Regions from separate parts of the Mesorhizobium sp. LjNodule214 genome, predicted to be linked through region 1. Evidence: predicted binding sites of a transcription regulator. Region 1 holds the regulator's gene; the other holds the start of a gene.
What was found. The regulator LexA, encoded in region 1, represses DNA repair genes until DNA is damaged. The targets are predictions, from matches to a motif close to TGTTCNNNNTGTGTTCNG.
Positions count from the first base shown of each region.

Region 2: the regulator LexA is predicted to act here: its motif matches at 6,916-6,933, upstream of recA (recombinase RecA).

Region 1 is NZ_CAXUPE020000003.1:1,030,216-1,044,967, forward strand. Features, by position in the region: gene gltX (glutamate--tRNA ligase) at 1-400, opposite strand, end outside; gene ACSQ3Z_RS30405 (ComEC/Rec2 family competence protein) at 500-2,989, shown strand; gene lexA (transcriptional repressor LexA) at 2,983-3,723, opposite strand; gene kynU (kynureninase) at 4,186-5,433, shown strand; gene ACSQ3Z_RS30420 (alpha/beta hydrolase) at 5,463-6,293, shown strand; gene ACSQ3Z_RS30425 (molybdopterin molybdotransferase MoeA) at 6,304-7,509, opposite strand; gene moaC (cyclic pyranopterin monophosphate synthase MoaC) at 7,510-8,007, opposite strand; gene trpC (indole-3-glycerol phosphate synthase TrpC) at 8,010-8,822, opposite strand; gene trpD (anthranilate phosphoribosyltransferase) at 8,827-9,837, opposite strand; gene ACSQ3Z_RS30445 (SurA N-terminal domain-containing protein) at 9,834-11,729, opposite strand; gene tpiA (triose-phosphate isomerase) at 11,875-12,642, shown strand; gene secG (preprotein translocase subunit SecG) at 12,811-13,305, shown strand; gene ACSQ3Z_RS30460 (L,D-transpeptidase family protein) at 13,612-14,727, shown strand.
Region 2 is NZ_CAXUPE020000003.1:795,867-810,618, forward strand. Features, by position in the region: gene sufC (Fe-S cluster assembly ATPase SufC) at 1-329, shown strand, start outside; gene sufD (Fe-S cluster assembly protein SufD) at 349-1,617, shown strand; gene ACSQ3Z_RS29190 (cysteine desulfurase) at 1,622-2,866, shown strand; gene ACSQ3Z_RS29195 (SUF system Fe-S cluster assembly protein) at 2,872-3,264, shown strand; gene sufA (Fe-S cluster assembly scaffold SufA) at 3,377-3,757, shown strand; gene ACSQ3Z_RS29205 (GFA family protein) at 3,895-4,392, opposite strand; gene ACSQ3Z_RS29210 (TfoX/Sxy family protein) at 4,485-4,808, shown strand; gene ACSQ3Z_RS29215 (pseudouridine-5'-phosphate glycosidase) at 4,811-5,728, opposite strand; gene ACSQ3Z_RS29220 (carbohydrate kinase family protein) at 5,765-6,709, opposite strand; gene recA (recombinase RecA) at 6,991-8,088, shown strand; gene alaS (alanine--tRNA ligase) at 8,339-11,005, shown strand; gene ACSQ3Z_RS29235 (demethoxyubiquinone hydroxylase family protein) at 11,094-11,705, opposite strand; gene ACSQ3Z_RS29240 (glutathione S-transferase family protein) at 11,657-12,277, opposite strand; gene ACSQ3Z_RS29245 (NADP-dependent isocitrate dehydrogenase) at 12,290-13,501, opposite strand; gene ACSQ3Z_RS29250 (RNA methyltransferase) at 13,723-14,574, shown strand; gene ACSQ3Z_RS29255 (hypothetical protein) at 14,653-14,752, shown strand, end outside.

The sequences.
Region 1 (14,752 bases):
CCGACGGGTCCCGGTCGCGCCAGCGGCCGTCATAGCGGGGCGGCAGGCCCTTGGCACGTGCGGCCTCGCGCATCGCCTCGAGTTCGGCCGGCGTGGCGTAGCAGTAATAGGCCTTGCCCATCCGCACCAGATCCTCAGCCACCTCGCGGTGGCGCGGCGCGCGCTCGAACTGCGACACCGGCTCGCCGTCCCAACTGAGGCCAAGCCAGGACAGCCCATCGAGGATGGCGGCTGTGGCGGCGTCGGTGGAGCGTTCGCGATCCGTATCCTCGATGCGCAGCAGCATCGTGCCGGCGGTGTGCTTTGCATAGAGCCAGTTGAACAGCGCCGTGCGCGCGCCGCCAATGTGCAAATAGCCTGTCGGCGAGGGGGCAAAGCGGGTGACGACCTTGTCGGACATGGAACTCTCGGAAGCGCAGAAAGCGGATGTGATGCGCGGACTTTCGCGCGTTGCGCGTTCATGTAGCATAGGAGGTCTGGGGCGCAAGGGGCAGACCCGATGGCTGGACGAGGCCGGGGTGCAGGGGAGAGCGAGGGCGCGACGAGCAGCGTCAGCGAACGGACGCTGTTTGCCGATATTCCACACGCCGAGCCGATGCCGGTTTCATTGCTTGCGCCACGGCCGGGCTTCGAGCCTTTGCCGCCCGGCAATCGCGCGCCGGAGCTTGTCCCCGCGACTGTTTCGGTAAAGCGGGTCTCCGGAGCATTCCGCCGCCTTTCTGGTCCCGCAGTCCGGCGAAGCATCGCTGCGGCTGCCGGCACGGAGCTTGACCGCGGCATGGGCTTCCTGCTGGTGCCGGTGTTTCTGGCATGCGGGGTGATCTTCTATTTCTCGCTGGCGACGGAACCCGATTTCTACAGGCCCGTCGCCGTGGTCGCCTTGACGGCCGCCTGCGCGGTGGCTTCGCGGTCATGGCTAAGGACGCATTTGTGCTTCATGGCAGCGCTGCTCTGCGCGCTCGGCGTGCTCGCCGCAAAGGTCGAGACCTGGCGCGCCGGAACCCAGATGCTCGGCTCGGAGATCCAGACGCGGCTGACCGGGCGGCTCGCCAGCCTGGAAGAAATGGAAAACGGCCGCGTCAGGCTGACCATCGACGTCATCTCGACCGCCCATCCGAAGCTGCGCTATGCGCCGGAGCGGGTCAGGCTTTCGGCGCGGAAAGTTCCTCCTGATATGACCGCCGGTTCCCTGATCACCGGCTATGCCCGGCTACTGCCGCCGACCGGACCGGTGCGGCCGGATAGCTACGACTTCTCCTTCGACAGCTATTTTTCCGGCATCGGCGCCAGCGGCTTTTTCCTCGGCAATCCGAAGACTGTTGTCCCAAAGACTGGCGCCGGCGAAGACGCACCATCCAGGACGCGCTTGGCGTCCGCAATCGAGAATGCCCGGGAGAGCATCGCGGACCACATTCGCGGCCAGATTGGCGGCCCGGAGGGCGAGATTGCTGCGGCATTGATCGTCGGCGTGCGCGCCGGCATTCCCGATGAGATCAACGAGGCGATGCGGCGCACCGGCATCTACCACATCATCTCGATCTCCGGCCTGCACATGGCGCTGGTCGCCGGAACCATTATGGGGCTGCTGCGCGGCGCCTTCGCCCTGTTTCCCGATTTCGCATCGCGCCGGCCGGTGAAGAAATATGCGGCCGCCGCGGCGCTCTTTTCCATCGCCGCCTACCTCGTCTTTTCCGGCATCGTCGTCGCGGCCGAACGCAGCTTCATCATGCTGGCGGTGATGCTGGTCGCCGTGCTGTTCGACCGCGCGGCGCTCACCATGCGCAATCTGGCGATCTCGGCGATTGCCGTGATCCTGGTGTCGCCGCACGAAGTGGTCGGCCCGAGCTTCCAGATGTCGTTTGCGGCGACCGCGGCCCTTGTCGGTGCCTATGCCGGCTGGTCGGACTACCGTGCCGGCAGAGCGACGTCGCCGCCGCCACGGCGATCGCCGCTCGCCTTCGTCACGCGAAAATTCCTGCTCGGCATGGGCGGCCTCGCCATGACCTCCATCATCGCCGGCAGTGCGACGGCACTCTTCGCCATCTGGCATTTTCAACGCGTGTCGCCGCTCAGCCTGCTCGCCAACCTGGCCGTCATGCCGATCGTCTCGCTGATCGTCATGCCGTTCGCCGTGCTCAGCGCGCTGGTGATGCCGTTCGGCGCCGATGGACCATTCCTCTACGTGATGGGCAAGGGGCTGACGGCGATGATCGCAATATCCGGATGGATTTCCGAGCGCTCGCCGATCGATGCTGTCGGGCTGATCTCCATTCAGTCGGTACTGCTGGTGACGATCGCGCTGGTCATCGCCACCATGGCGACGACATGGCTCAGGCTGGCAGCCGTTCCGTTCGCATTCGCTGGCCTGCTGACTGTCTCCGACACCCGCATGCCGGATGTCCTCATCTCGGAGGATGGGCATCTTGTGGCAATGCCGATCGGGGGCGGCGAACTCGCCATCAACCGCGTGCGATCGAACGAGTTCACCACCGACAACTGGAAACGGGCTGTGAAGTCCGAAACCATTGTCGAACCCGAGACCTTCGAGAAGGGTGACGCGCGGTTCGACATGGATCCGGCCGACCTGCCGCCGGGCTCGCCCTTCTACTGCAGCACCGGTCTGTGCCTCGCACGGCATCCGTCTGGCGCGATCATCGCGTATGCAGAAGACCGCAAGGACGCGTGGCGAGCGTGTGCTTTCGCGACCCTGATCATCGTCAACGACGCCACCGCCTACGACCCTTGCCGCAATCCGCTTGTCCTTGTCGTCAAGAAACGGCAACTTGCCCGCTTGGGCAGCGCCGCTGTCTTCTTCAATCAGCAATCGGCAATCGCGCCGGCAGAGATAAACTTCGCGGTCGAGCAGCCGTACCGGGCCTGGCACGAGCAGCGAAGATTCTCACGCGAGGCGAGGGGCCTGCCGCCTTACAAGAGACCCGAAAGGCAGGCCAGCAAACCGCCGCCCAAACAACCGCCGCCGCCTCAGTAGCGGCGGATCAGACCGACCAGCTTGCCCTGCACCTTGACCCGGTCGGGCCCGAAGATGCGGGTTTCATAGGCCGGATTGGCGGCTTCCAGCGCGATCGAGGCGCCCTTGCGGCGGAAGCGCTTCAGCGTCGCTTCCTCCTCGTCGACCAGCGCCACTATGATCTCTCCCGGGCTCGCCGTGTCGGCGTTGCGGATGATGACCGTATCGCCGTCGAAGATCCCGGCCTCGATCATCGAATCGCCCTTGACCTCCAGCGCGTAATGCTCGCCGCCCATGATCATGTCCGGCGGCACCGAGATCGAATGCGTCTGATGCTGGATGGCGTCGATCGGCACACCGGCCGCGATCCGCCCCATCACCGGGATGGACACTGCCGCAACCGCATCGTCGTCATTGCCCGCCTGGGGCGTGCGCGACGATGCCATCGGCTTGATCTGCCGTCCGAGGCCGCCCTGCCCAAGACTGCCCTGAATGACGCTCGGCGAGAACTTCTTCGCCGCATTGAGGCCGGGAGCAATCGAGTCCGGCAGGCGCAGCACTTCGAGCGCGCGCGCCCGATTGGGCAGCCGGCGAATGAAACCGCGCTCCTCCAGCGCCGTGATCAGCCGGTGGATGCCCGACTTCGAGGCAAGATCGAGCGCCTCTTTCATCTCGTCGAAGGAGGGTGGAATGCCGCTTTCCTTCAGCCGCTCATGGATGAACATCAGCAGTTCATGTTGTTTGCGTGTCAGCATCGCGGCCCCCAACGGAATCAGAAAAACAAACCCAGAACAAACACTATCTGTTCCAGTTGTGTTCCGCAACTGTTTAAAGTTTAATGAATGGGTTAAGGCTCCCGAAACGATGTCGCGTGCGACAGCGAATATCCCAGCCCCTTAGATGCCGGCTTCATCGCATTGATTTTGTTATCGTTTACGGCCAACCACCGGCCTGGGAGCTGCTTGGAAGTCGGCAATCATTCGCCGCAAACAATGTAGGTAGGGCCGTGTTTGACGATCCAGCCCGCTCGATGCACCGTGAACGAAACGAACTCAAAATGCCAACTATGAGCAGGGGTCGAGGGTGTCGTTGGGCCGATAAGTCATCAATGCAGGTTCTTGCAGCGCGATGGCCTGTGATGAGAGAAAGTACCGATCGTCGGCTTGTCTCATCATTGCGTGCCGGTGTCGTGCGTATCTGGGGGGAGCAGACATATCATGACAGGAATTCCTGATCTTGCGGCCGTCGAAGCGATGGACGCCGCGGATCCACTGCGCCCCTTGCGCGACCGCTTCATCCTGCCCGAAGGGGTAATCTATCTCGACGGCAATTCGCTGGGTGCAGCCTCGCATGCCGCCTTCGACGAGCTACGCAAGGCGGCGACCGAAGAATGGGCGCACGACCTCATCCGCGCCTGGAACACTGCCGGCTGGTTCAACATGCCGGTCGAACTCGGCGATCAGCTCGGGCGCCTGATCGGCGCCGCTCCCGGCCAGACGGTGGTCTGCGACACAACATCGATCAACATCTACAAGCTGCTGCACGCGGCAATGGCCATGCGGCCGGATCGGCCCGTCATCGTCGCCGAGGGCGACAGCTTTCCGACCGACCTCTACATGGCTGAAGGTGTCGCCTCGACTCGAAAGAACACTGTGCTGCGCCTTGCAGGCGTCGACGCACCGACGATCGAAGAGCTGATCGACGACCGGGTCGCGGTGGTGCTGGTCAACCACGTCAACTACAAGTCAGGCGAACTGCGTGACATGACGGCGCTGACGCGCATCGCCCATGACGCCGGGGCGCTGATCGTCTGGGATCTCTGCCACACAGCAGGCGCCATGCCGGTCGAACTGGACACGGCGAATGCCGATTTCGCTGTCGGCTGCACCTACAAATATTTGAATGGCGGCCCGGGCTCTCCCGCCTTCATCTATGCCGCGGAGCGCCATCATGCCGATGTGCAGCAGCCGCTCAGCGGATGGTGGAGCCATGCGCGGCCCTTCGCCTTCGAGCAGGCCTACGCAGCCGGCACCGGCATCCGCCGGTTTCTGTGCGGCACGCAGCCGGTCCTGTCGATGCGCACGCTGAAGGGCGCGCTCGACATCTGGAACGATGTCGACATGGCGGCCGTGAGACAGAAAAGCATCGCCCTGGCCGACCTGTTCATCGAACTCGTCGAGGCAAAATGCGGCGCCTATGGTCTCACGCTCGAAAGCACCCGCGACAGCGCCAGGCGCGGCAGCCAGATTTCATTCATGCACGAGCACGGCTACCAGATCATGCGGGCGCTGATCGAACGCGGCGTGATCGGCGATTTCCGGGCGCCGTCGACCATACGCTTTGGCTTCACCCCGCTCTATGTCGGCTACGCCGATGTGTGGCACGCTGTCGAGGTGCTGGAAGACATCCTGCGCAGTGGGGCCTGGAAAGACGCACGTTTTGCCGTCAAGTCAGCCGTCACCTGAGCGGCAGGAAAAGGAGGGGGAGGGCACAGGTGCTGGAACATCGTATTTCCGACTGGGACAACGCCTATACAAACGGCGCCAACATAGCTGGCGGCGATCGCTGGCCGGCCGCCTGGGTCGAGCCCGCGCGGGCCTTTCGTGACGCTCTTTCGGCCGAGGGCAGGGCGCGGCTCGACATCGTCTACGGCGACAGACCGCGCAACCGGCTCGATCTTTTCCTGCCGAGCACCCCGCCCAAGGGGCTCGTGGTGTTCGTGCATGGCGGTTACTGGAAGGCGTTCGACAAGAGTTTCTGGTCGCATCTTGCCGCAGGTCCGATCGGGCATGGCTATGCGGTGGCGATGCCCTCCTACACGCTTAGTCCCGAGATACGCATCGGCGGCATCGTTCGCGAGGTCGGCGCGGCGATCGGCAAGGCGGCGGCACTGGTCGATGGGCCATTGATGCTGACCGGGCATTCGGCCGGCGGCCATCTCGCCAGCCGGATGGCGAGTGCAACCACGCCTCTGTCGCCCGAAGTGACTGGTCGCATACGTCATGTCGTGTCGATCTCGGGTGTGCACGACCTGCGCCCGCTCATGCGCACAGCCATGAACGAGACGCTGGCGATCGACGAGGCCGAAGCGCTGACCGAAAGCCCGGCCCTTCTGCGCCCGATGGACAATGCACGCCTGACCTGCTGGGTCGGCGGTGGCGAGCGCGCCGAGTTCCTGCGCCAGAGCGCGCTGCTTGCCAATGTCTGGATCGGCCTCGGTGCCGCGACCAGCTTGGTGGTCGAGCCGGACCGGCACCATTTCAGCATCATAGACGGTCTTTGCGACCCGGAGCATCCGCTGAGCCGGACGCTGGTTGTCGAGTAAGGGAACGGGTTCAGCGCAACATCAGCACGCTGCAGGCAGCGCCTGCTGCAGCGGCAGGGGCGAACGGCTCGCGCACGATCAGCCCGTTGGCGTCGGCGAGCATTCTCAGCATCGAGGAATCCTGGATGCCGAACGGCGTCGCCACCAGGCTGTCTCCATCTTCCCGGACCACGGCACGCACATAGTCTTGCCTGAGATCGTTGGCCGGCATCGCGGTCCCGAGGCGGGCCGCGCGCATGTCCTGCCGGAAGCCGCGGTCGCCGAGCCGCGCCAGCAGCGGCTTCAGGAACAGCTGCGAACAGACGAGGCTGGCCACCGGATTGCCGGGCAAGCCGATGCAGCTTATCTCCCCGAGCCGGCCGAACATCAGCGGCTTGCCCGGGCGCATGGCGATCTTCCAGAAGCCGAGCGTCATGCCTTCGCCGGTCAGCACGTCATGGATCAGGTCGTGGTCGCCAACCGAGGCGCCGCCGAGCGTGACGATGACATCGGCGCGTTGCTCGACCGCCTGCCTCACCAGCGCGGCAATTGCCTCCTTGCGATCGGCGGCGATGCCGAGGTCGAGTGCACGGGCGCCAACCGATTGCGCGGCGGCGGCGACGCCATAGGCATTGGACGAGATGATCTGGTCGGGGCCGAGCTCGCTGCCCGGCGGCAGGAGTTCGTCGCCGGTGGCGATGATGGCGACCAGCGGCCTCTTGACCACGCTCACGCTTGGGTGGTTGGCCGATGCCGCCAGGGAGAGTGCCGCCGGATCGAGCAGTCGGCCTTTTTCGAGCAGCACGTCGCCCCTGGTGAAATCGAGACCAACGCGGCGGATATTGCGTCCTTCGGCTGTCGGTTCCGTTACCTCGATGGCGCCGCCGCCGAGATCCCTGACATTCTCCTGGATGACGATGGTGTCGGCGCCTTCGGGCAGCGGCGCGCCGGTGAAGATACGCACTGCCTGACCATTGTGGACAGCACCTTCAAAGCCACGCCCTGCCGGCGCCATGCCAATCACCGAAAGCCGCGCCGGCACTGAGGCGATATCGGCGACCCGAACGGCGTAGCCGTCCATGGCGGAGGCGTTGAACGGCGGCTGGGTGCGCAGCGCCATGACGGGTTCGGCCAGCACCCGGCCAGCGGCATCGATGAGCGCGACGCTTTCGCTGCCTGTCGGCCGCGCGCCTTCAAGCAGGCGCTCGAGCGCTTCGGCGACCGGAACCAGCGCCATCTAGGCGCCTGCCTTATGGCCGGTGGACCGGTAATCGCCTGATTTGCCGCCGGTCTTTTCGACCAGCCGGATGCCGGAGATCACCATGGCGCGGTCGACCGCCTTGGCCATGTCGTAGATGGTCAGGCACGCGACCGAGGCCGCTGTCAGTGCCTCCATCTCGACGCCGGTCTTGCCGGTGACGCGGGCCAGCGCAGTGACCTTCAGGCCTGGAAGCGAATGGTCCGGCTCGATGTCGACGGAAACTTTGGTCAGCAGCAGCGGATGGCAGAGCGGGATCAGCTCATGCGTCTTCTTTGCGGCCATGATGCCGGCGATGCGCGCGGTGCCGAGCACGTCACCCTTCTTGGCATCCCCGGCCAGGATCATGTTCAGCGTTTCGGGAAGCATAGCGACAAAGCCTTCGGCGATTGCCGTCCGTGTCGTCTCGGCCTTGTCGCCGACATCGACCATGTTGGCCTCGCCCTTGGCGCCGAGATGGGTGAGGGCGGCTGCCATCGTCAGATGGCCTCGGCCGGCGCCTTGCCTGTCAAAAGCAGGCGTGTTGCCGCCGCGACATCCCGTTGCCGCATCAGGCTTTCGCCAACGAGGAAGCTGCCGATGCCGCTCCGTTGCATCCTGAGGCAATCGTCATGGGTGAAAATACCGCTCTCGCTGACCAGCAGCCGGTCGGCCGGCACCATCGCCGCCAGCCGCTCCGAGGTTTCAAGACTGGTTTCGAACGTTCTCAGATTGCGGTTGTTGATGCCGATCAGCTGCGATGACAGTTCTACCGCGCGCTGCGTCTCGGCCTCGTCATGCACCTCTATCAGCGCATCCATGCCGAGCTCGAATGCCGTCGCCTCAAGCTCGCTCGCCAGGGCATCATCGACGCTGGCCATGATGATCAGAATGGCATCAGCGCCCCAGGCGCGAGCCTCATAGACCTGATAGGGATCGAACAGGAAATCCTTGCGCAGCGCGGGCAAAGACACGGCCTTGCGCGCATTGGTGAGAAATTCCGGCGCGCCCTGGAAAGACGGCGCGTCGGTCAGCACCGAAAGACAGGCGGCGCCACCTTTCTCATAGGCCTGCGCCAGGGCTGGTGGGTCGAAGTCGGCACGGATCAGCCCTTTGGAGGGGCTTGCCTTCTTGATCTCGGCGATCAGGGCGAAGCCGCCCGTTCTGCGCTTGGCCTCGAGTGCTGCCAGAAAGCCGCGCGGTGCTTCGGCGTCCTTCGCTCGCGCCTTGATCTCGGCCAGCGGCATGCGTGCCTTCGCTGTGGCGATCTCGTCGCGTTTGTAGGCCTCGATCTTGCGCAGGATGTCGGACAAGGGCCTATCCGTTCGAAATTGCGACCAGCCTGTCGAGCACCTGGAGCGCCCGGCCGCTGTCGATGGCTTGCGCCGCGCTCGCCATGCCGTCGGCAAGCGTCGTCACCTTGCCCGCCACCACCAGCCCGGCGCCGGCATTCATCAGCACCGTATCGCGATAGGCGCCTGCGGCACCGCCCAGCATGTCGCGCAAGGCCTTGGCGTTGTAGGCGGCGTCGCCGCCGCGCAACTCGTCCTTGCTGTGGCGATTCAGCCCGACCGCTTCCGGGGTCAGCGTGAAGCTACGGATCTCGCCGCCGACGAGTTCCGCCACCTGCGTCTCCCCGGTGGTGGTGATTTCGTCATAGCCGTCGCCATGCACGACCCAGGCATGGTCGGCGCCCAACGCCTTCAGCGTTTCGGCGACCGGCATGATCCATTCCGGCAGGAACACGCCGACCATCTGCCTGAGGACGCCGGCCGGATTGGACAGCGGTCCGAGCAGGTTGAAGATGGTGCGGGTGCCGAGTTCGCCTCGGATCGGGCCGACATGCTTCATCGCCGGATGATGCGCCGGCGCGAACATGAAGCCGACGCCTGTCTCGTGGATGCAGCGGCCGATGGTTTCCGGCGGGATGTCGATCTTGACGCCGAGCGCGGTCAGGACGTCGGCGGCACCCGTGAGCGAGGACAGGCCGCGATTGCCATGCTTGGCGACCGGCACGCCGCTGCCGGCGATGACGAAGGCCGACCCGGTCGAGATGTTGACCGAGTGCGAATTGTCGCCGCCGGTGCCGACAATGTCGATGGCGCCGTGCGGAGCGTCGACGCGCAGCATCTTGGCACGCATCGTGGCGACGGCGCCGGAAATCTCGGTCACCGACTCGCCGCGCACGCGCAGCGCCATCAGGAAGCCGCCGATCTGGCCGGGCGTCGCATCGCCCGACATGATGATGTCGAAGGCTTCGCGCGCCTCGTCGAACGAAAGCGGTGTGCCGCCCGCGACCTTGGCGATGTGGGTCTTCAGCGCGCTCATCTGGCCTGCGCCTGGGCAACGGCGGCCTGGTCGATGCGGACGTCGTATTGCGTCTGCAACTGCGCCACCAGTTGATCGAGCAGATCGTCCGACATGCCGGCGGTGAAGGATTTCTGCGCGTCGTCCGGCACCGAGCTGGCATCGGCGCCGGCCGGTTCGAACACTTCGGCGACCTTGAACAGTACCTGTCCTTCGCCGGTGGGCGAGGGGATCAGCCCGGTTCCGCCTTCACCGACGCCGAACATCGCTGCCGCACCCTCCTTGCCGAAATCGACGTCGTCCGCCTCGCGCTTGACGCCGCGCTTGGTCTGCTTCTCGAGCTTGAGTTCGCCGGCGATGACATCGAGTGTGGTGCCGGCCTTGAGCCGCTTCTCCAGTTCGTTGGCCTTGGCGGTGAGCCGCTTCGTCGTCTCCGCCGCCGTCCAGTCGGCCACCACCTTCTGGCGGACCTCGTCCAGCGTGCGATCGCGGGCCGGCGTGATCGATCCGACCTCGTAGAACACGAAACCGTTGTCGGCGGTGGTCAGGCCCTCATTCTCGGCGCCGGGCTCGGCGGCGAACACCGATTTGATCAGCTCGGCCGATTCCGGCAGATCCTTGACGATCGTGTCGTCGGGCCGCAGGCCGGTGCGGTCGATCGCATCGATGGTGACGACCTTGAGCTTCAGCTTGGCGGCTGCGTCGGCGAGCGAACTGCCCGAGGCGCGCGTATCTTCGTAATTGTCGTGCACATCCAGCAGGATGCGGCTTGCCTCGCCCAGCGCCAGGTCCTTGCGGATCTGCTCGGACACTTCGGCAAGCGGCTTCACCACTTCCGGCTTGATGTCGGTGACGCGCAAAAGCACCGGTCCGAAGGCGCCCTGGACGACCGGACTGACTTCATTGGCGGCAAGCTTGAAAGCCGCGTCGGCAACGGCCTTGTCGGCGATCTTGTCCTTGGCCAGCGTGCCGAGCAGCGTATCGGCCTGCGTCTTGCCCTCGGCAGTGACGATCTTGTCGAAGGTCGCACCGGTCTTCAGCGAGTCCAGCGCTGCCTTGGCCGCGTCGGGCGACTGGAACACAAGCTGTTCGATGGTGCGCATTTCAGGCGTGGTGTAGCGCGACTTGTCCTTGTTGTAATCGTCGCTGATCTGCTGGTCGGTCACGGCGCTGAGATCCATGATGTCCTGCGGCTCGAGCCTGACATAGGAGAATTTGCGGTATTCCGACGCCGCATAGGCTTTCTTGCTGGCATCGAAATAGGCCGAGAGCACGCTTTCGGACGGCGCCTCGATCGGCTCGACCAGCGTCTTCGGCAACGTCAGGTAGTCGACCGTGCGGTCCTCGCCGCGATAGAGCGCCACCGCCCTGAGGAAGGTTTGCGGCGCCTTGAGGCCGTCCGAAACCGCCTCGACGATCTGCTGACGCACCGCCACCTGGGCGCGGTTCTTCAGATAGTCTTCGGGCCGCATGCCGACCTCACGCAGCAGGTATTCGAACGTCCTGCGGTCGAACTGGCCGCCTGGCCCCTTGAAGGCCGGGTCTTCGCGCGTGAGTTCGGCAAGCCGGTCCTTGGAGAGGCCAAGCCCGAGCTTGCGGGCCTGCTCGTCGAGGACGGCGCCCGAAACGAGCTGGGCCAGCACCTGATTGTCAATGCCGAGCGCCTTTGCTTGCTCGTGCGTGATGCGCTGGCCGAATTGCTGAGACATGACGCTGACCTGGCGATCATAGGCGAGGCGATATTCGTTGATCGAAACGGTCGTGCCACCTGCGGTGATCACCGCGTGGTGGCCGCCCAGCATGCCATCCACCATCCGAGTGGTAGCGCCCCAGGCGAGGAAACTCACCACCAGCAGGGACAGCAGCGCCTTCGCGACCCAGGTGCCCGCCGCGTTTCTCAAGATACCAAGCATGCATACTTCCGATTTATGCGCATTTCGCGTGCGCCCCAGTCTGAAACAAGCGCAATAGCGCCCTTCCAGTCCACTGTCGATTGCTTTGTGGCCTGATTTTGATAGTGAGGGCGGGAGCCCAATGTCGCCCGGAGAAACAAAGCCCATGACGCCTGGAATCCGCCCGCTCGTCGCCGGCAACTGGAAAATGAACGGCACCAGCGCCTCGCTGAACGAGCTGAGGACGATCGGCAACGGCTTCATGAGCGGACTCGACACCGAGACGGAAGCCGTGGTCTGCGTGCCCGCGACCTTGCTTGCGCACGCCGCCGAGATCCTGTCGCGCACCCCGGTGCGAACCGGCGGCGAGGATTGCCATCCCAAGGAGAGCGGCGCCTATACGGGGCGGATTTCGGCGGAGATGTTGAAGGACGCCGGCGCCAGCCACGTCATCGTCGGCCATTCCGAATGCCGCTCCGATCTCGGCGAAGACGATGCCCTGGTCCAGGCCAAGGCTTCCGCGGCCTGGCGCGCCGGCCTTGTGGCGATCATCTGCATCGGCGAGACCAGTGCCGAACGCGAGGCCGGCACGACGCTCGAAGTCCTGTCGCGTCAGGTCGCCGGCTCGGTGCCGCCGAGCGCCACTGCCGCCAACACCATCATTGCCTACGAGCCGGTCTGGGCGATCGGTACCGGCCTGACGCCGACCGCCGCCGACGTCGCCGAGGCCCACGCCCATATCCGCGCAAAGCTGGTGGAACTGCTCGGCAATGCCGCGGCACGGATGCGTATTCTCTATGGCGGCTCGGTCAAGCCCTCCAACGCTGCTGAGCTGCTCGGCATCGACAATGTCGACGGCGCGCTGGTCGGCGGCGCCAGCCTGAAGGCGGCGGACTTTCTTGGCATCGCCGAGGCTTATTTGAACATCGCGTAACCAGGCGGTTCATTGCCGGCCTGGGCGCGCTGGCGAAATCGTTGCAAAGACTGCAATGCTTCCCATATTCCGGCCACGGGCTTGGAAATGCCGTTAAAGCATTGTAAGGAGCCGCCTCCAAATCACCGGTCGTCTTCGCGGCCGCGCAAGGCCTTGCCAGGATAAACTATGGAAACCGTACTGATCGTCATCCACCTTATGGTCGTGCTCGCGCTTGTCGGCGTGGTGCTGCTGCAGCGCTCCGAAGGCGGCGGTCTTGGCATCGGCGGCGGTTCCGGTTTCATGACCGCGCGCGGCGCAGCCAACGCGCTGACGCGGGCAACGGCGATCCTGGCGGCCGCCTTCTTCGTCACTTCGCTGACATTGTCGATCCTTGCCCGCTATGGCGAAAAGCCGATCGACATCCTCGACCGCGCTCCGGCATCCTCCGACAATGCGGGCAAGGGCGTGCTCAACCAGCTGCCGGGCACCACGGCGCCTGCAGGCACCACAGCGCCGGCGGCTCCCGCCGGCAGCACCGCGCCGACGCCGCCCTCCGGCAACGATGCTGCGGCGACGCCTCCCGCGACCGCTCCGGCCGCGTCGGCGCCCGCGACTCCGGCCACCCCACCGGCGGCCAATGGCGTCACCTTGCCGGTCACTCCGCAGGTTCCGAACCAGTAGCCGGCAGAGCATGATCCCGAAAAGCGGAATCATGCTCAAACAAAAAGATAGAGCCCCATCCCGATTCTATCGGTGGAACAGGTCTATCGGCGTGGAACAGGCCTCTTGATGCCACGATCTGTTGTCGTTTGAACACAGTCGCGGCAAATGCCGCACGATCACGAAGATTCAACCGAGCGTAGCTCCATGGCGCGCTTGAGGCGCCCGTGGCTAATCGATTATAGATTGCGCGCGGCACTTTCGGCGTCCTTGGGGGGCGCCGGGCGACGCCGTGGGCAACAAGCATTGAACGATCGGATCTTCGCCATGCAGCTTCGCAGCTTCATTCTCCTGGGGTTTTGCGCCGTACTCGGCATGAGTTCGGCCGCCGTCGCCGGCACACCGGCAATGGTTTCACAGCAGTCGGTTGGAAAGACCGATGTCATCAATGTCGCCGCCGCCAAAAGCGATACGGCGCAGTTGAAGCTTCTCAAGAAGAAGAAAAATCCGAGCGCCGACGATCTGGCTCAGATCAGCAAGCTCGAAGCCAAGATCGCGGCCGACAAGGAAGCCGCCCGCGCCAAGGCGCTCGAGGCCAGGAAGCTGGCGATGCGCGACGCGGCCAAGGCCAAGGCTGGCGCGGAACGCCAGGCATTCCTGGCCAAGAAAGGCCAGGCTGCGGAAACCAAGGTGGCGGACGCCAAGCCGGGCAAGAAGACCGTCAAGATCATCGAGCTGGTTCAGCCGATCGCGCCAATCCAGTCCGCAGAACCGCTCCCGGCCGAGGCGATGAACGTGGCGCTGGCCGGCAACAACGGCGAGTTGCGCAGCGAAGCGCCCGGCCAGAAGCCGCGCAACATCGGGCTCTTCGCCGGCCTGTTCGGCGGCACGTCGTCCTCGTCGATGTCGCTGCTGCCGGAGACGCGGGCGCTCGATCAGGTGCTCGCCAAGAAGGAAGCCAAGAAGCAGTTCAAGGTGAAGCCGGAATTCGTGCCGCAGGAAGTGGAATTCACCGGCTACGCTGCGGGCACCATCGTCATCGACACCAGTGCCCGCCGCCTCTATTTGGTCGAATCGGCTTTCACTGCACGCCGCTACGCGATTGCGGTCGGCCGCGAAGGCCTGCAGTTCAAGGGCACGGTTGCGGTCGGCGACAAGCAGGAATGGCCGCGCTGGATCCCGACGCTCGATATGCAGAAGCGCGAGCCGAAGCACTATGGCCAGTACAAGGACGGCATGCCCGGCGGCGGCGAGAACCCGCTCGGCGCGCGCGCCATCTACCTGTATGACGGCAAGAAGGACACGCACCTGCGCATCCACGGCACCATCGCGCCGCAGTCAATCGGCACCAGCGCCTCCAATGGCTGCTTCCGCATGATCAACGAGCACGTCATGGACCTCTACAGCCGGGTCAGGGTCGGCACCAAGGTCGTCATTATCTAACAACCAAGGTCGTCATCATCTGACG
Region 2 (14,752 bases), 230 kb from region 1:
CGCTCAATGTCGGCTTTTCCGGCGGCGAGAAGAAGCGCGCCGAGATCCTGCAGATGAAGCTGCTCGAACCAAAACTTTGCGTGCTCGACGAGACCGATTCCGGCCTCGACATCGATGCGCTGAAGATCGTCTCGGACGGCGTCAACGCGCTGCGCTCGCCGGAGCGCGCCATCGTCGTCATCACCCACTACCAGCGCCTGCTCGAGCACATCGTGCCGGACTCGGTGCACGTGCTCTACAAGGGCCAGGTCATCAAGTCGGGCGACAAGTCGCTGGCGCTCGACCTCGAAGCCAATGGCTATGCCGGTGTGATCGGCGAAGCCGCGTGAGATGCCAGGGGCGGAACTGATGAACATGCACGCACAACCGCAGCGGACCCCGGCCGAAACGGCGTTGATCGACGCCTTCGGCGAGCGGCTGTCGCTGCTGCCCGGCGACGGCGCGGTGATGGTGAAGCGCGACGACGCCATCGAGGCGATCAAGCACGGCCTGCCGACGCGGCGCGTCGAGTCCTGGCACTATACGGATTTGCGCCGCTTGCTGACCTCGGTGCCGGCCTTCGATCCGGCAGCCGCCACCAAAGCCATCGCGCCGGTGATTGAAGGCTCTGCCGTCCTGCCGGTGCTGAACGGCGTGTCCAGCACGAAGCTGCCCGAGATCGACGGTGTGACTGTGCAGCGCCTGTCGGAAAAGCTGACCGACGGCAGCGTCGCACCGGGGCTCGACTCCTACGGTTCCGATGATGCTATCGGTGCGCTGAACACCGCTTTCGTCGCTGACGGCTATTTCGTCGACATCGCCGACGGTGCCGGGCTGGACAGGCCGCTCGAACTGCAGAACCTGCAGTCCGCTGGCCAGACGCATGTGCGTCTGCTGACGCGCGTGGGCGACGGAGCCAAGGCGACCATCGTCGAACGCCAGACCGGCGAGGGCGCAGCCTTGGTCAGCTCGGTCAGCCAGCTCGTGCTCGGCGAGGGCGCCGAGGTGACATGGCTGATCGTGCAGGAGCAGCCGGATACGGCGACGCACCTGGCGCAGTTCAAGGCGCATCTCGGCAAGAATTCGAAGCTGACGCTGTTTGTCATGAACGCCGGCGGCAAGCTCGTGCGCCAGGAGATTGTGGTCAGGACGACGGGCGAAGGGGCCGACTTCAAACTGCGCGGCATCAACCTGCTTGCCGGCGATACCCATACCGACGTGACCATGGTGCTCGACCATGCCGTGCCGCACACCACCTCGACGGAAGTGATCCGCAACGTGGTGACCGGCAAGGCGCGCGGCGTGTTCCAGGGCCGCATCAACGTCCACCAGTATGCGCAGAAGACCAACGCCAAGATGACCTGCAATACGCTGCTTCTGTCCGACGATGGCGAGTTCTCGACCAAGCCCGAGCTGGAAATCTTCGCCGACGACGTCGTCTGCGGCCACGGCGCCACCGTCACCGAGATCGATCACGACCATCTGTTCTACCTGATGGCGCGCGGCATCGACGAGAAGAGCGCGCGGGGCCTGCTGGTGAAAGCCTTCATCGCCGAGGTGATCGAGGAACTGGACGACGAGGCGATCGTCGACGCGCTGGAAGCAAGGCTCGACGACTGGTTCGTCGCGCACGGGTGAAGTGATGAACGCACCAGGCAAGATCGGAGATTTCTACGACGTCGAGGCGATCCGCCGCGATTTCCCGATCCTGTCGCGGGAAGTCTACGGCAAGCCGCTGGTCTATCTCGATAACGGCGCCTCGGCACAGAAGCCGCAGGCGGTGCTCGACGCCATCCAGCACGCCTACAGCCAGGAATATGCCAACGTCCATCGCGGCCTGCATTTCCTGTCCAATGCCGCGACCGACGCCTATGAGAAGGCGCGCGAGACGGTGCGCCGTTTCCTCAACGCGCCGAGTACCGACAACATCGTCTTCACCTCGAACACCACCTCGGCGATCAACACCGTCGCCTATGGCTACGGCATGCCCAATATCGGCGAGGGCGACGAGATCGTGCTGTCGATCATGGAGCACCATTCCAACATCGTGCCGTGGCATTTCATCCGCGAGCGGCAGGGCGCCAAGCTGGTCTGGGTGCCGGTCGACGATCTCGGTGTCTTCCACATCGAGGAATTCGAGAAGCGCCTGACGAACAGGACGAAGCTTGTCGCCATTACCCAGATGTCGAACGCGCTGGGCACCGTGACGCCGATCAAGGAGATCGTCCGCATCGCGCACGCGAAAAACATTCCGGTGCTGGTCGACGGCAGCCAGAGCGCCGTGCACATGCCGATCGACGTGCAGGACCTCGACTGCGATTTCTTCGTCTTCACCGGCCACAAGGTCTACGGCCCCTCGGGCATCGGCGTGCTCTACGGCAAGAAGGATATTCTCGAGCGCATGCGCCCCTTCATGGGTGGCGGCGAGATGATCGAGGAGGTGACGGAAGACATCGTCACCTACAACGAGCCGCCGCACCGTTTCGAGGCCGGCACGCCGCCGATCGTGCAGGCGATCGGCCTGGGCGCGGCACTCGACTATATGGACAAAATCGGCCGCGAGCGCATCGCCGCCCACGAGGCCGATCTGAAGGACTATGCGCATGAGCGCCTGCGCGCCATCAATTCGCTGCGCATCTTCGGCGACGCGCCCGGCAAGGGCGCCATCATCTCGTTCGAGTTGCAGGGCATCCATGCCCATGACGTATCGATGGTGATCGACAGGCAAGGCGTGGCAGTGCGGGCGGGCACGCATTGCGCCCAGCCGCTGTTGAAACGCTTTGGCGTAACCTCCACATGCAGGGCATCGTTCGGCATGTATAATACCAGGGCCGAAGTCGACGCTTTGGCCGATGCGCTGGAAAAAGCGCGCAAGTTCTTCGGGTGACGATCATGGATGACGCTAGCCACACCACCGAGACCGCACCGGAAGCAGCCATTAACCCGCTGGTTTCCGCCTCGGCCATTCCCGCCGACGAACTGGCGCGCCTGACCGACGACATCGTCTCGGCGCTGAAGACGGTCTACGACCCGGAAATCCCGGCCGACATCTACGAACTCGGCCTGATCTACAAGATCGATATCGAGGACGACCGCTCGGTCAAGATCGACATGACGCTGACCGCGCCCGGCTGCCCGGTGGCGGGCGAAATGCCCGGCTGGGTGGAGAATGCCGTCGGCGCCGTCGAAGGCGTTTCCGGCGTCGAGGTCAGCATGACCTTCGACCCGCCCTGGTCGCCCGACCGCATGTCGGAAGAGGCGCAGGTGGCGGTCGGCTGGTATTAGCATCGGTCGGACAATGGGTTGGCGCACTTGCGCCTGGCATAAAACTTCACCATTTTAGGTGAAGAATCATTCGGCAGGCCTTGAACCTGCATGGAATGGAGAGAGAGAAAAGATGGGACGCTTCGCCGTCATCACGATGACCGAAAAGGCCGCCGACCGGGTGCGCGAGATCGTCGCCACCCGTGAAAACGCGCATGGCATTCGCCTCGGCATCAAGAAGGGCGGCTGCGCCGGCATGGAATACACCGTCGATCTGGTGACCGAGCCCATCACCAAGGACGACCATATCGAGCGCGACGGCGCCCATGTCTATGTCGCGCCGGAGGCGGCACTTTTCCTGTTCGGCACCGAGATGGATTTCGAGCAGACGACCCTGCGCACCGGCTTCACCTTCCGCAACCCGAACCAGAGCTCGGCCTGCGGCTGCGGGGAATCGGTCGAACTGAAGCCGGCCGATCTGAAGGCACTCGCCGAGGCGCGCGCTTCGGCCTGAGACCTCTCCCTTCGTCCCGTTCACGGGGAGAAGGTGGCCCGAAGGGCCGGATGAGGGGCAGAGCCAGCCTCTCTAAAGTATGCGCCGCCCCTCATCTGCCTGCCGGCATCTTCTCCCCGCAAACGGGGAGAAGACAATCACTCCACCCACATCCCTGTCCGCTTGTGCCAGTCGGCGATCGATTCCGCGGGGTAGAGGTCGAACACCTTGTCGTTCCTGCCGATCTCCGGCTCGACCCAGTTCGCCCTGTATTTCAGCATCAGATGCACCTTCTCCGGCGGCTTGGGCAGATCGGTGTCGACCGCCGAGGCGAAGGGATGGACCAGGTCCGGCCAGGTAGGGTCATACACCCAGAGCGCTGTACCGCATTTTCGGCAGAAGTTGCGCTCAGCCGTTGAAGTCTCGCACTGCGGATGTTCGTCATCCTCGATCTCGGCCCGGTAGACGCCGAGATTGCGCTTGCCGGTGATCTTAAGCGTGTCGTAGTCGGCGCCGAGATTGATGGCGAAGCCGCCACCGCCCTGCTGCTTGCGGCAGATCGAGCAGTAGCAGAGCATGAACGGTACCGGCGTGTGGCTTTCCACCTCGAAACGGATGGCATTGCAGCGACAGGACCCTTTGAGCAGCAGCGGCATATTGGAACTCCGATGTGTTTTTCCCTCAACCTTGTCAGCATGGTTTTGGTTGCGGCGATGACAAGGCCGGATGCGGCTGACATGATCGCCGCATGGAGAACGAACGCATAGAAGAACTTTTTGAAAGCCTTGGTCCGGTCAGCATCCGAAAACTGTTCGGCGGCAAGGGCATCTATTGCGACGGCGTCATCGTCGCCATCGTGGTGCGCGGCGAATTGATGCTGAAGGCCGACGAACAAAGTGCGCCCGACTTCGAGGCCGCCGGCTGCCGGCAGTGGACCTATACCGGCTCGCGGCACGGCAAGCAGGTTTCGATGCCCTACTGGAGCGTCCCCGACAGCGCCTTCGACGATCCAGACGAGATGGCGGTCTGGGCGCGCCGGGCCCATGAGGCGGGAAGGCGGGCGGGGAAGTAGGCCTAAAGCGCCTTCGCAATCCTCGCCGCCAGCCGCGCATTGTTCTCGACCAGCGCGATGTTGGTCTTCAGGCTCCGGCCGCCGGTCAGCTCGAGGATTTTCGACAGCAGGAACGGCGTCACCGCCTTGCCGGTGACGTTCAGCGCCTCGGCGGCCTTTTGCGCGGCCTGGATATGGCCGTCCATTTCGCTGGCCGGAATCTCGTGATCTTCCGGCACCGGATTGGCGATCAATATGCCGCCGCTCAAGCCGAGCGCCAGTCGCGTCCGGTAGAAATGCGCGATGTCTTCCGGCGCATGCAAGGTTAGCGGCGCCCGGAACGGCGAATGCCGCGACCAGAAGGCCGGCATCGTCTCGCAGCCATGGCCGACGACCGGCACGCCGCGCGTCTCCAGCACCTCCAGCGTCTTTTCGATGTCGAGGATCGCCTTGGCGCCGGCCGACACCACGATGACCGGCGTGCGCGCCAGTTCGTCGAGATCGGCCGAGATATCAAAACTCTTTTCAGCCCCCTTGTGCACGCCGCCAATGCCGCCGGTGGCGAACACGTTTATCCCGGCCATATGCGCCGCGATCATGGTGGCGGCGACCGTGGTGCCGCCGGTGCGGCCTTGAGCGACCGCAAAGCCGAGATCGGCGCGCGACAGCTTCATGGCGTCGCCCGTCATCGCCAGCGATTCGCGCTCGCCGTCTGACAGCCCGATCTTGATGCGGCCGGAAACCACGGCGATCGTCGCCGGCACCGCGCCATTGTCCTGGATGATCTTCTCGACATTGGCCGCCATGGCGCCATTGTCGGGATAGGGCATGCCATGGGTGATGATGGTGCTTTCCAGCGCCACCACCGGCCGGCCGCCAGCCAGCGCTTCAGCCACCGGCGGGTGGATGTCGATGAAGGGGCGGGCGGTTTCCGGCGTCATGTCTGTCTCCGATCCGGCAAGCTGATCTGGCCGACCTCATGCCACTTCCCGCGCCTCCGGCACAAGGGCCAGCATCTGGGCGAAGCTTGCCGCCGTGAAGCCTGGCACGGCATCGCTGCTCTCGATGGCAAGCGTTGCCGCGGCGACACCTTCTCGAAGGGCGGCGCGCAGCGACACTCCGCGCAGCAGGGCGGCGATCGTTGCGCCCGCCAGCGCATCGCCGGCGCCGGTGACGTCGGCGATCCGTCGGGGGGCAGGGGGAGCGACGGCGAAAATCCCATCGCCGTCGAAAGCCAGCACCGGCGCCCCGCCCGCTGTCACCACGGCACTTTTGAGGCCGGCGCGCCGCAACGCGTCGACGAGGCCCTGGTCCGTGGCATCGGCGCTTGCTCCGGCCAGCGCGACAGCCTCGCGCCGGTTCATGAACAGCAGCGCCAGGCTGCCCAGCACCGGCACCAGCCGCACCACCTTGGCCGGCGAGATGGCGATGGCGAACACCGGCTTCACGCTGGCCAGCGCCACCAGCCGCTCGAGTGCCGTGGTCGGCAGATTTGCGTCGCACAGGATTGCGTCGGTGTCAGCAATCACCTCGCGCACCTTGGCGCGGCGGATCTGCTTGGGGAAGGCGAGATCGTACAGCGCCATGTCGGCAAAGCCGACAATCAACTCGCCGTCACGGTCGATCAGCGCAGTGTAGCTCGGCGTGGTGCGGTCGAGGAACACTGCCGACAGGTCGGCAATGCCCGACGCGGCAATGGCGCGCGACACCGTCTCGCCCGAGGCATCGCCGCCACGCAGCGAAAGCAGCGAGGCCGAAGCCCCGCGCCGCACCAGGCTGCGCAGGGCGTTGAAGACGCCGCCGCCGACATCCTCGCGCATCGTGCCGGGGTTGGACGCGGCCGGCACGTACGGACCCGACACCTGGCCGCGCCGGTCGATATGGGCGCCGCCCACGGCCAGGATTTTTGGGGATGTCATCATGCGGGCGATATGACCTTTGTTATTCCAGCCGCACAAGCGCTAGGTTGTGTGGCTGAGCTTCGCAGGCAAGGCAGCGATTCGGTGGATCGATACAATCGAACCGGCTGACCGAATGCGGGATACATCCGGGAACGAAATCGCGAGACAAAAAAAGAACAAATCCGGAAAAAGATTATTTTTCAGAAAGTTGACGCCCCTTGCCAAACGAGAACAAATAAGGTACAAATGAATGAGGATTACGGATTGTCCGGCCTTCATTGACGACCAAGGGGTGATGTATCATGGCTCAGAATACTTTGCGGCTTGTAGAGGATAAGGCAGTGGACAAATCAAAGGCCCTGGATGCGGCGCTGTCGCAGATCGAGCGCGCTTTCGGCAAGGGCTCGATCATGCGGCTTGGCGCCAACGAGCAGGTCGTCGAGATCGAAACCGTGCCGACAGGCTCGCTTGGCCTCGACATTGCGCTTGGCGTCGGTGGCCTGCCGCGCGGCCGTATCATCGAGATCTACGGGCCGGAAAGCTCGGGCAAGACGACGCTGGCGCTGCACACGGTGGCGGAGGCCCAGAAGAAGGGCGGCATCTGCGCCTTCGTCGATGCCGAGCACGCGCTCGATCCGGTCTATGCCCGCAAGCTCGGCGTCGACCTTGAAAACCTGCTGATCTCGCAGCCCGACACCGGCGAGCAGGCGTTGGAAATCTGCGACACGCTGGTGCGTTCCGGCGCCATCGACGTGCTGGTGGTCGATTCGGTCGCCGCGCTGACGCCGCGCGCCGAAATCGAGGGCGAGATGGGCGATTCGCTGCCCGGCCTGCAGGCCCGCCTGATGAGCCAGGCGCTGCGCAAGCTGACTGCTTCGATTTCGCGCTCCAACACCATGGTCATCTTCATCAACCAGATCCGCATGAAGATCGGCGTCATGTTCGGCTCGCCCGAAACCACGACCGGCGGCAACGCGCTGAAATTCTACGCCTCGGTCCGTCTCGACATTCGCCGCATCGGCTCGGTCAAGGACCGCGACGAGGTCGTCGGCAACCAGACCCGCGTCAAGGTGGTCAAGAACAAGCTGGCGCCGCCCTTCAAAGTGGTCGAGTTCGACATCATGTATGGCGAGGGCGTCTCCAAGACCGGCGAGCTTGTCGACCTCGGCGTCAAGGCCGGCGTGGTCGAGAAGTCGGGCGCCTGGTTCTCGTACAATTCGCAGCGCCTCGGCCAGGGCCGCGAGAACGCCAAGCTGTTCCTGCGCGACAATCCCGACACGGCGCGCGAGATCGAATTGGCGCTCAGGCAGAATGCCGGGCTGATCGCCGAGAAATTCCTCGAAAATGGCGGTTCCGAAGGTGGAGACGACGGTTTCGAGGACGAAGCCGGCGCGATGTAGGGCACTGGCCAGAGTTCGGCCATAAACCCGGCTTATAACCTGATGCTTAAGTAACCGAGTTCTACAGTATCGCGTTCCGAACCGCCGGCCTCGAGCCGGCGGTTTTTGTTTTTGGGCGGCATGGATTGGCCCAATTCCCTGTTTCTGGACAGGGTGGAGCGTGCCCGCTAAAAGGCCAAGTCTATCTTCTGAAAAGCAGAGAACCAGTTTCCGCCGGGTTGCCGGCGGTTTTCGCGAAAAGGCAGCACTCATGAGTGGCGTGAACGAGATCCGGTCGACATTTCTCGACTATTTCCGCAAGGAGGGCCACGAGGTCGTCGCGTCGAGCCCGCTGGTGCCGCGCAACGACCCGACACTGATGTTCACCAATGCCGGCATGGTGCAGTTCAAGAACGTCTTCACCGGTCTGGAGAAGCGGCCCTATTCGCGTGCCACGACCGCGCAGAAGAGTGTGCGCGCCGGCGGCAAGCACAACGACCTCGACAATGTCGGCTACACGGCGCGGCACCTGACCTTCTTCGAGATGCTCGGCAATTTCTCCTTTGGCGACTATTTCAAGGAGCGCGCCATCGAGCTTGCCTGGAACCTGATCACCAAGGAGTTCGGGCTGAACAAGGACAAGCTGCTGGTAACCGTCTATCACACGGACGACGAAGCTGCCGGCTTCTGGAAGAAGATCGCCGGCTTCTCCGACGATCGCATCATCCGCATCCCGACCTCCGACAATTTCTGGGCGATGGGCGACACCGGTCCGTGCGGTCCGTGCTCGGAGATCTTCATTGATCGTGGCGAGCATATCTGGGGCGGTCCTCCGGGCACCCCCGAGGAGGACGGCGACCGCTTCCTCGAATTCTGGAACCTGGTGTTCATGCAGTATGAGCAGGTGACCAAGGAGGAGCGCATCGACCTGCCGCGACCGTCGATCGACACCGGCATGGGCCTGGAGCGCATGGCCTCCATCCTGCAAGGGGTGGAAAGCGTTTTCGAAACCGATCTGTTCCGTCACCTGATCGATGCTGCGTCGTCCGCGCTCGTCCGCGGTCCGGATGCCGACACTGTCGGGTCGTTCCGCGTCATCGCCGACCATCTGCGGTCCTCCTGTTTCCTGGTGGCCGATGGCGTGCTGCCGTCCAATGAAGGCCGCGGCTATGTGCTGCGTCGCATCATGCGCCGTGCCATGCGCCATGCGCAGCTGCTTGGCGCGAATGAGCCGCTGATGTGGAAGCTGGTGCCGGCGCTGGTCCGCGAGATGGCCCAGGCCTATCCGGAGCTGGGGCGCGGCGAAGCGCTCATCACCGAAACGCTGAAGCTGGAAGAGACCCGCTTCCGCAAGACGCTGGCGCGTGGCCTCGGCCTGCTTTCGGACGCAACGGAAACGCTCGGCGCCGGCGACATGCTGGATGGCGAGACGGCCTTCAGGCTCTACGACACCTACGGCTTCCCGCTTGACCTGACGCAGGACGCGTTGCGCCAGCGTAGCATATCGGTCGATCTAGCCGGCTTCACCGATGCGATGGAGCGGCAGAAGGCCGAGGCGCGCAAGAGTTGGGCTGGTTCCGGCGACGCTGCGACCGAGACCGTCTGGTTCGCCGTGCGTGAAAAGTCCGGCGCCACCGAGTTCCTCGGCTACGAGACCGAGCAGGCGGAAGGCCTCATCCTGGCGCTGGTGAGCGACGGCAAGACCGTCGACAGCGCGGACAAGGGCGACGCGGTTGCCGTGGTCGTCAACCAGACGCCGTTCTACGGCGAGTCCGGCGGCCAGATGGGCGACACCGGCGTCATCTCAGGCGAAGGGTTCTCGATCGAGATCTCCGACACGCAAAAGAAGGCCGACGGCCTGTTCGTGCATCTCGGCAAGGTGGCCAACGGTACGGTCAAGACCGGCGCTGCCGTCGAGCTGAAGGTCGACCGTGCGCGCCGCTCCAGGCTGCGCGCCAACCATTCGGCGACGCATCTGATCCACGAGGCGCTGCGCGAGGTGCTGGGCACCCATGTGGCGCAGAAGGGCTCGCTGGTCGCGCCCGAGCGTTTGCGCTTCGACATCTCGCACAACAAGCCGATTTCGCCAGAAGACCTCGAAGAGGTTGAGCGCATGGCGAACGAGATCGTTGTCCAGAACAGCCCGGTGACGACGCGCCTGATGTCGGTCGACGACGCCATCGCCGAGGGCGCCATGGCGCTGTTCGGCGAGAAATACGGCGATGAGGTGCGCGTCGTGTCGATGGGCACCGGCCTGCATGGCGCCAAGGCCAACCGGCCCTATTCGGTCGAGCTCTGCGGCGGCACGCATGTCAGGGCGACCGGCGACATCGGCCTGGTGCGCGTTGTTTCGGACAGCGCGGTCGCTGCCGGCGTGCGCCGCATCGAGGCACTGACCGGCGAGGCCGCCAGAAGACATCTCGACGAGCAGGACAGACGACTGAAGACGGTTGCCGCGGCGCTGAAGATTGCGCCGGCCGACGTGCCGGCGCGCGTCGAGGCGCTGCTCGACGAGCGCAAGAAGCTCGAGAAGGAACTGACCGAAGCGCGCAAGAAACTGGCGCTGGGCGGCGGCGCGGCCGCCGGTGCGCCGGCCGAGAACGAGACCGTCGCCGGCGTCGGCTTCCTCGGCAAGGCCGTCTCCGGTGTGGCGCCGAAGGATCTGAAGCCGCTGGCTGACGCCGGCAAGTCGTCGCTCGGCTCCGGCGTCGTCGTCTTCGTCGGTGCCGGCGAGGACAACAAGGCCAGCGTCGTGGTCGCCGTGACGGACGATTTGCTCGGCCGCTTCAGCGCCGTCGACCTGGTGCGCGTGGCGTCCGCGGCACTCGGCGGGCAGGGCGGCGGCGGCCGCCCGGACATGGCCCAGGCCGGCGGTCCCGACGCCTCGAAGGCCGGCGACGCGATTGCAGCGGTAAGGGCGGCGCTCGAGGCAGCCTGAAAGCCACCACATGAAGGTTCTTGTTCTCGGCGGCTATGGTCCTTCTGCGTCGCCGACTAGGCCTGCCTTGCCGATTTCAGCGCGTGCGTCATTCTGCTGGAGTCACCCAGGTGGACAGCCAGATCAGGCAATCCGTGGCGATTGAAATCATCGCTCGCAGAAGGTTCAACAACGGGCCGGGCGATTTCAGCTGCTCTTCGGCGTGATGGAGATGGGCGAACTCTTCCTCCCGGATTGCCAAGATGATGCCGTGCAACTCACGATCACGGTCCATCAGAAAGAACAACTGGTCGTCCAGATGGCGATGCACCGCCGCTTCCACAGCGGCCGTGCAGGCCCAGATGCCTTGCGGTCCGAGCAGAGCCGTCACAAAACCCAGCAGCCATCCGCCCCAACTCCAGAATTGCATCACCCGGCACGGTCGCGAATGCCGCGGCGGCATGGCGGCACGGAAGGCAGCACAGTGATTGCGCTCGTGCCCGAGCATCTCCGACAGGGACGGCACGCAATCCGGCCAGAAACGTTTCGCGACAAGAATCTGCGCCGAATAGATTCTGATCGCCCCGAACTCGCCGGCGTGGTTGACCCTGACTATTCTGGCCACGGTGAGTGCGTCCTGGTGAGAAAGGTCAGCCATGGACGCGCCCGGACCTATGTCAGCCTGTTGGCAAAGCCTGGACGCGCCGCGATGTGTGTCCACCACGCCTGGATATCGGGGAACTCGGCCAGCAGCTTTTGCCCTTCGGCGACCTTGACGAAATAGCCGATGACCGGCGCCGCGTGCAGGTCGGCCAGCGTCAAATCGCTGCCCAGCAGCCATGGGCCCGGAGCCTTGAGTGAAGTGAGCACCCGTAGCACCGTCTCCGCCTGCCCCAGCCCGGTGGCGATCACGGCCTCGTCCGGCGGCGTATTCTCCAGCCGTTCGACGGCGACATCCCAGACCATCGACCGATAGCCATAGGCATCGAAGATGCCGATGATCTGGTTCATCCGCGCCCGGTCGCGCGCGTCTTTCGGCTGCAGCGTCGGACCCTCGAAGGTCTCGTCCACAAAACGCGCGATCGCGCTCGCCTCGAACAGGCGAAACCCGTCATGCTCGAAGGCCGGGACGCGGCCGAACGGATGGTGCTCGAGATACCAGGCCGGAATGCCTTCCGACGCAAAAACATCGACCGGCACGAGCTCGTAGTCGACGCCCTTTTCCTCGAGTGTGAGGCAGACGATGCGCACATAGACGCTGTAGTCCGCCCCGTAGACGATGGGCTTGCCCATGTCGATTGCCGGTTACGCCATCGCCTTCTGCAGGTTCTCGTCGATCTTGTCGAGGAAACCGGTGGTCGATAGCCAGGGCTGGTCGGGGCCGATCAGCAGCGACAGGTCCTTGGTCATGAAGCCGGACTCGACCGTCTGGATGCAGACTTTTTCCAGCGTCTCGGCAAAGCGCTTCAGCTCGGCATTGTCGTCGAGCTTGGCGCGGTGTGCGAGGCCTCGCGTCCAGGCGAAGATCGAGGCGATCGAGTTGGTCGAGGTCTCCTCGCCCTTCTGGTGCTGGCGATAGTGGCGGGTGACGGTGCCGTGCGCGGCTTCCGCCTCCACCGTCTTGCCGTCCGGCGTCATCAGCACCGAGGTCATCAGGCCGAGCGACCCGAAACCCTGCGCCACCGTGTCGGACTGCACGTCGCCGTCATAGTTCTTGCAGGCCCAGACATAGCCGCCCGACCATTTCAGGCTGGATGCCACCATGTCGTCGATCAGCCGGTGCTCGTACCACAGCTTCTTCGCCTTGAACTCGGCTTCGAACTCGGCCTCGTAGACCTCCTGAAAAATGTCCTTGAAGCGGCCGTCATAGGCCTTGAGGATGGTGTTCTTGGTCGACAGATAGACCGGATAGTTGCGCAGCAGGCCGTAATTCAGCGAGGCGCGGGCGAACTCACGGATCGACTCGTCGAGATTGTACATGGCCATGGCGACGCCGGCCGCCGGCGCGTCGAACACGTCGTGCTCGATCACCGTGCCGTCCTCGCCGACGAACTTGATCGTCAGCTTGCCCTTGCCGGGGAAGCGGAAATCGGTGGCGCGGTATTGGTCGCCGAAAGCGTGACGGCCGACGATGATCGGCTTGGTCCAGCCCGGCACCAGGCGCGGCACGTTCTTCATGATGATCGGCTCGCGGAAGATGGTGCCGCCGAGGATGTTGCGGATGGTGCCGTTCGGCGACTTCCACATCTTCTTCAGCTTGAATTCCTCGACGCGCTGTTCGTCGGGCGTGATCGTCGCGCATTTCACGCCGACGCCGTATTTCTTGATGGCGTTGGCCGAGTCGATGGTCACCTGGTCATTGGTGGCGTCACGGTGCTCGACGCCGAGGTCGTAATAGTCGAGCGTGAGGTCGAGATAGGGGTGGATCAGCTTGTCCTTGATGAACTGCCAGATGATGCGGGTCATCTCGTCGCCGTCGAGTTCGACGACCGGGTTCGCCACCTTGATCTTCGCCATGGAAAGAATGCCTCGTTGCTGGGGGATATCGGAACGGCCTGCCCGCATGGCTTTCGGCCGGGGATGCGGCCCGTATATCAAAGCATTTTTGGCCGCGCAAACGGCGATCCGCACCGGCCGGCTCGATCGGGGCATCGGCCGTTCCTTGCGAGAGCTTCATTTTCGCGGCTGAATATGGCAGGGGACGCTGAAATGCCGCAAACAGCAGTTCATTGACGACGATGTCAGCCGACGAAAATCCCAGCAACACCGCCGCCGCCGGCCCGGCGATCATCCTCGTCGAGCCGCAGCTCGGCGAGAATATCGGCATGGTCGCACGCGCCATGGCGAATTTCGGCCTTGCCGAGCTGCGTCTGGTCAATCCGCGCGACGGCTGGCCGAGCGAGAAGGCGCGCGCTGCCGCGAGCCGCGCCGACCATGTCATCGATGCCGTCAAAGTGTTCGACGATCTCGCCTCGGCGGTCGCCGATCTCAATTTCGTCTTCGCCACCACGGCGCGCGAACGCGACGGCTTCAAACCCGTGCGCGGCCCGGTCGAAGCGGGCAGGGCGCTGCGGGCACGTCACACCGCCGGCCAGCGCACCGGCATCCTGTTCGGCCGCGAGCGTTTTGGGCTCTACAATGACGAGGTGGGTCTGGCCGACGAGATCGTCACCTTTCCCGTCGATCCCGCCTTCTCCTCGCTCAACATCGCCCAGGCAGCACTTTTGATGTCCTATGAATGGATGAAGTCCGGCCTCGAGGACGAGACGAAGACCAACTTCGCCAGCCCCGAAATGCTGCCGGCGACCAAGGAGCAATTGCACGGCCTGTTCGCCTATCTGGAAGGCGCGCTCGAAGCGCGCGGCTATTTCCGCCCGGCGCCGAAGAAGCCGAAGATGGTCGACAATTTGCGCGCGGTGCTGACGCGTGCCGGTTTCGCCGAGCCGGAACTCAAGGTGCTGCGCGGCATCATCTCGTCGCTGGACAGGTTTTCACCGGCGATGCCGCGCGGAGACGGTTCGCCGGGAGACGATCCAAGACGGCTTCCTGCAGCAGCGGCGCGAATCCAGTCGCCGGACAAGGAAGAATAGAACCGGTTAAACGTGAGGCTCGCCAGTAACCGATTCTTATTCGGTTTCGTCCATCGTTCTCAAAACTGGGGGTGTTGGATGTTTACGTCCAGTATCGGTCGTTTGCGCTTCTTTCTTTACTCTCTCGCCGCGACGGTGGCGGAGATAGTGGTGATCGTCGTCTGCATCGCGGGAACAA